Regions from separate parts of the Priestia sp. FSL P4-0332 genome, predicted to be linked through region 1. Evidence: predicted binding sites of a transcription regulator. Region 1 holds the regulator's gene; the other holds the start of a gene.
The links. The regulator Rex, encoded in region 1, represses fermentation and respiration genes when NADH is low (regulators of the CRP and FNR family bind a similar motif). The targets are predictions, from matches to a motif close to TTGTGAAATATTTCACAA.

Region 1 (3,174 bases):
GTTGGTAGGCTCATCGAGAATAAGCAAGTCCGGCTTTGTTAAAAGCAGTTTTGCAAGCGCCAAGCGTGTTTTTTGTCCACCGCTCAAGGAGGAAATAGGGGTGCTATAGTCAAAGTTTGAAAAACGGAAACCGTGAAGAATAGATCGTGTATCCGCTTCATATTGATAGCCGCCTAAATCTTTGAACGTTACTTGAAGCTGATCGTACTCTTTGGTTAGTTTTTCGTATTGAACTGAATCATTAAAAATGTCTGGATCGCCCATCTTCGTTTCAAGCGTACGTAATTCTTTTTCCATCTTCTTTAACGGAGCAAAGACAGTCATCATTTCTTCCCATATGGAGAGTGTTGACTCAAGAACTGTATCTTGTCCCATATAATCAATGGAAACACCTTTAGGTTTAATAATTTCTCCGCTGTCATAAGAAAGCTGCTCAGCAATAATTTTTAATAAAGTTGATTTACCAGCACCGTTTCGTCCCACTAGGGCAATGCGGTCTTTTGATTGTACTTCTAACTTTATATTCGATAAAATGGGTTCTGCCCCATAGTATTTTGTAATACCGTTCAATTGTAGAATAATCATTTTTTCACCTCTAGTAGTATATCCATAGTGTATTTTAACATATTTTCAACTACAAGTTCTTCCTACAAGCGTTTGTAATTTGTACAGGGACAAGGACAAATGGTGAAGCGAATGTTTTGATTCATGAAATAAAATGATTTTACGTGCACATTTTATACAGGATACTATGTTAAAATAAGAGATAAGTGCATCTCTGAACTTATATATGATGGATGTAGAAAATCCGTCATGACTAACAAACGAATCCTTTGAAGGGCTAATTGCTTCGTTCTAGCTAACGACTTTAAATAGTGCTGGATAGACAAAAGCCGTCGGGGTGTGAAGCGGAGTATATATAAAACAAGAGAAAAGAGAGAGAATTGGAAGCGCTACCTCAAAGCGGTTGATGCTTTGTGAAAGGTAATGCAATATGACTTGAAAATGTTAGTAATGACATACATGAACTGAGGGGGTACAACGTGAACACTGAACAATTAAAAATACCACAAGCAACGGCTAAACGATTGCCGCTTTATTATCGTTTTTTAAAAAACTTGCATGCTTCTGGTAAACAGCGTGTTTCGTCAGCAGAGTTAAGTGAGGCAGTGAAAGTTGATTCTGCTACTATTCGTCGGGACTTTTCTTACTTTGGAGCATTAGGGAAAAAGGGATACGGCTACAATGTGAATTATTTACTTACATTTTTCCGTAAAACGTTAGACCAAGATGAAGTAACGAAAGTAGCACTGATTGGCGTGGGGAATCTGGGAACGGCCTTTTTAAATTATAATTTTATTAAAAATAATAACACCAAAATTGAGTGCGCTTTTGATGTGATAGAAGATAAAGTCGGTACAAAAGTAGGTGACGTGCCGGTTTATCACCTTGACCAATTGGAAGATTATATGAGTGATGATATCTCAGTGGCGATTTTAACCGTTCCTGCCACTGTTGCTCAGCAAATTACCGATCGTTTAGTGAACTGCGGAATTAAAGGGATTCTAAACTTCACTCCTGCACGCTTAAACGTACCGGATGAGATTCGACTACATCATATTGATCTTGCTGTAGAATTACAGTCGCTTGTCTATTTTTTGAAAAATTATCCTGTTGAATAAGGTGGACTGTGTTACGATTTCCTTAAGTCTAAATTAATAAGGAGAGTGGGAATATGGGGATTGGAGCAGGCAGTTGGATTATTATTGCGATTGTAGCACTGCTTATTTTTGGACCGAAACGGTTACCGGAGCTAGGAAGGTCAGTCGGGCAAACGCTTAGAGAGTTTAAGCATGCCGCTAGCGGTGCATCAGAAGATCGTGAAAAAGATAAACAGCGTCAAGTAGATGACAAAGAGTAAAAGGGTGATCATAGTATGACTGAACAAGAAATGTCAATATATGATCATATAGGAGAGCTGCGAAAACGCATTTTAATTGTTTTATTTTTCTTTGTCATTGCCACAATTGGCGGCTTTTTTATAGCGGATAAGGTTATTGTCTATTTACAGCATGCTGATGAGGCAAAAAATTTAACGATGAATGCATTTAGGCTAACAGATCCAGTTAAGATTTATATGCAGTTTGCTGTTATTATCGGCTGTGTACTTGCAGCTCCTGTTGCACTGTATCAACTTTGGGCATTTATTAGTCCTGGTTTATATGAAAAAGAGCGTAAGGTAACGCTTGGATATATTCCTGTTTCCATTTTTCTCTTTATCGGCGGTGTCTCTTTTTCTTATTTTGTGTTGTTTCCATTTGTCGTCGATTTTATGACGCGCGTTTCTGATGAGCTGAATGTAAACCAAGTGATTGGCATTAATGAATACTTTTCTTTTTTAATGCAGCTCACACTGCCTTTTGGCCTGTTGTTTCAGCTTCCTGTCGTCGTCATGTTTTTGACGCGATTAGGAATTATAACGCCTATGTTTTTATCTCAAATTCGAAAGTATGCCTATTTCGTACTGCTAGTTATTGCCGCACTTATTACACCACCGGAATTGCTCTCGCACATGATGGTGACAGTGCCGCTCTTAATTTTGTATGAAATCAGCATCATTATTTCCCGCATTTCGTATCGCAAAGTGTTAAAGGCAAGGGCAGAGCAAGAAAGAGAAGATGTTAGTATGTAAAAAAACCACTGAAACAGTGGTTTTTTTTATTTAGATGAATCATCTTGATTTTTATATTGCTGCTGCAACTTTTTAATTTTATAGTGCAAGATAAAAATGCGAACCGCAAATCTGAAATCGAATGCGGCTACGAGTGCAAATAAGATCGTAGGGAAGTTCCACACGGTTTCCTGAGCATTTTGAATGGCCAGGTAGGTGAATAAAATCCCCATAATAATATAAATAAACCCTCGTGTTAAAGGGATATTCTTCATAAAAACATGCCTCCAAAAATAAACTGCATTTGTTCTGCTTGCTTTTGCATTTCTATAATTTTATCTGCAAAAATAGTTTGAGATAAAATAACGATTGTATTCATCAACACGTGAGCAATAATGGGTACAATAATTAGTTTTGTTCTTGCATAAAGGAATGCAAATACAAATCCCATGGCTGTATACACGAGCAAATGTTTAAAATCCCAGTGTACGGCAGCGAAAATA
Region 2 (3,174 bases), 1.5 Mb from region 1:
CTTATGCTTTATTTACGTTTGTCGCTTGTGGTCCACGTTGTCCCTGTTCGATATCAAAAGTCACTTCTTGACCTTCATCCAAGGATTTAAAACCTTCACCTTGAATAGCTGAGAAGTGAACAAATACATCTTCTCCACCTTCGCGCTCAATAAATCCAAAACCTTTGTCAGCATTAAACCATTTCACTTTACCGTGTTCCATTTTTTATTGCCTCCTAAAATATAGAAAATAAACCAGATTATCATTAAATCTAGCTTATTTATTATATTATCCCAATAGAGACATCTTAAACTTAAATTAATTTGATCTTTTTAACTTTCTTTATCATCACTCATTCCATTAAAATGTAATAAGGGTATGACTATATACATCATAATGAGGTTCTGGTGCAAAACCTTCAAAATATTTATAAGTGATCTTCTAAACATGGAAATGATAGAAGTCGAGTATTAGCCACTGTTCACACAATTATTAAGGGCATTGTATTCATAAATATGAACCTAAATTAGATGAGAGAGCACAATGGAACCGGTCTTTCCTAAAGAAAAGGAAGTTCACTCAAAAAAATTTTGAATAGTGGCGTAAAAATACATTCTATTAGATAGGAATCTATATACCTTTTTCATATAAATACAACCTTCGCACTAAAATCCGTAAACTTGTTTCCAAATAAAAAATGACGCCGTTTTAGGCGCCATTTTTTATAGAATAGAGAAGGACACACCCTAAGCACGGGCGGTACTCTTAACACATCGTCTTGATTTGATAATACCCAGTGTTTAAATTTAATAAACCTTTGGTTATGACGCTTTATGCAGAATATCTACGTTTACCTTTTTAGTAAACATAAGGTTTCTTAGAGTCATCAAGTAAAAGAGCCCTTACAGGTGCAGTGTTTTATGAAGAAATTTCAAATAATACTGGATATTATTAAAATTATTTATTAAATTTCTTTGGAAACTGCTTCACAACTCCCGCAGATATAGTATCTGCCATTAAGATAATATGTGAGACTCCTTCATCAATTGCAACGATTCTTGCCTCCCAATCTTTTTCTAAGCTTGCAGATAAATCATTTGTCACTAATTTTAGATGCATATACAGTAATTTTTTCAAATCTTCATTTTTTAAATAAGGGTTGGCCTGGCTAAGGAACGCTGCTATATCATCAGCATTTCTATACCATTCTTTGTTTAATTGGTTCACCAAGGCTTTCTTTCCCGTTTTAGCCGCATCTACAATCTTGCCAGCAATCACAATATGTTCCTTGAGCAAATCCGTAAGTTTATTCCCAGCTTTCTCTCCGTATATCGGCTTTACAGCATTCCCGATATCTTCTTGATTTTTTAATAACCTTGCCAACACCTGTTTTTGGTCTTCTGACCCTGCTGTTGTTGCACTTGTAATATAATTGCTTGTCCACAATACATGATCCATCCAAAGACTTCTGAATTCATTTTCAAACTTTACCTGAGATTGACTAACACGATGTTCTTGTGTTTGAGCACGAGTACTACTTGGGTCAACCAGCATGTTTAGCGAAAATAACAAAATAAATCCCATCCATAACAATTTTTTCATAAAAGCTGCTCCTTCCAATTTAAATGATCCGTCTTATTATTTGTATATGGCATTTTTCACATTCCTCAAAATGTTATTTTCTAATAATAATTCTTTATAGAGTACTACCACACTCCCAATCAGCTCACACGGATGAAGGGTTACAGAGGATACCTTTCTATAAGGTGATAGTAGAGAATTCGAAATTTTAGGCTCTTGTATTTATACATTCATAAATATTATTGCTTGTCTCATATGTTTATATAAAACTCTAGAAGAAAAAGAGGTGAAAAATGTGAAGCATATGCTAATGGTATGTAATCAGCATGTGAAGGAGGGACTTATTGGTCTTAAAACCCCCCATGTAAAGAAGATTCACTACTCTACATGTACCTGTTCTTTTTGTGAGAGAAGGGCTAAAATCAAAATCTTTTATTCCATTCCTCAAAAATATAGTAAAACCAATTTTTATGTGAGCTTAAGCATGTCCAGACATAAAACAGAATAACTTAGAATGAAACTAATTTACAATTATATATAGGAGGATTAATAATGACTAATGCATTTGTTGCACAATCCTTAGATGAAATTCGTTTTTGGTCAAGGATTATGAAGGAACACTCATTGTTTCTTCGATTAGGTTTTAGATGTGAGGATACACAATTAATACAGGAAGCGAATCAATTTTATCGTTTGTTTGAAGATATTGAACAACGCTCTCATTCATTTACTAATCAAACAGATCCGGAGCAAATGAGAAGATTTAATTCGGAAGTCCAACAAGCAGCCACAGGTATATTTGCATTTAAGAGAAAAATTTTAGGTTTAATCTTAACCTGTCAACTACCGGGCTCAAATAACTTTCCTCTTTTGGTTGATCATACTAGTAGAGAAGCCAACTATTTTAGAAAACGATTAATTGAATTAAACGAAGGGAAATTGAAGCCGCTAGCTGATGCCATTATAAAGGAAAATGTCTTCTTTTTAAGAATTATGGCTGATCATGCCCAATTTATAGGCCATCTTCTTGATCCATCAGAAAGAAAACTTGTAGATATGGCGAGAAACTTCAGTCACGATTTTGATCAATTAGTTTTTCAAGCAAGAGATTTAGAGTCTATGAAGCCTCAATCTCAAACGGTACCTCTTTTGGATCAATTTCTTGATCAGAATCGTGTTTCCGTGGCCTCCCTTAGAGACTTTAAAAAAACAGCAAGAGATTTAATTGAGGAATGTAGAATTAAAAGTATTATTCATCCTCTTTTAGCTGATCATGTTTTTCGAGAGGCTGAAAGGTTCCTTCATATTATCGATATGTTTGAAAAGAATCTTCAAACACAAAAATAATACATTGATGTTTCCTCTTTACAAATCTTAATGACTTAATTTAAAAGGCTTCAGCTTTTGAGGGAGCCTTTTTTTGTTCACTAACAAAGAAACAGTCATTGAGGTTTAATTTCATTCCAATTTTTTTGACTCATCCAATTATTTATACATTCTCTAAAAAATGTATTTAACATAAGAACCTAATGGCAACACTATAAACAATAGTTAGTGAATAGGATAGTTAGTGAATAGGATTTCCTTGCATATATTTGGGATTTTTGCGAGTT

Region 2: a site for Rex is predicted at 1,627-1,644, ahead of MKY06_RS08690 (glycosyl transferase). Genes of this name have one in related genera too.

The regions. Positions count from the first base shown of each region.
Region 1 is NZ_JBBOUA010000001.1:220,073-223,246, forward strand. It holds gene MKY06_RS01295 (ABC-F family ATP-binding cassette domain-containing protein) at 1-585, opposite strand, end outside; gene MKY06_RS01300 (redox-sensing transcriptional repressor Rex) at 1,044-1,682, shown strand; gene tatA (twin-arginine translocase TatA/TatE family subunit) at 1,736-1,921, shown strand; gene tatC (twin-arginine translocase subunit TatC) at 1,937-2,692, shown strand; gene MKY06_RS01315 (YdiK family protein) at 2,719-2,946, opposite strand; gene MKY06_RS01320 (CPBP family intramembrane glutamic endopeptidase) at 2,943-3,174, opposite strand, start outside.
Region 2 is NZ_JBBOUA010000001.1:1,715,548-1,718,721, forward strand. It holds gene MKY06_RS08685 (cold-shock protein) at 2-202, opposite strand; gene MKY06_RS08690 (glycosyl transferase) at 938-1,582, opposite strand; gene MKY06_RS08695 (DUF2935 domain-containing protein) at 2,114-2,908, shown strand.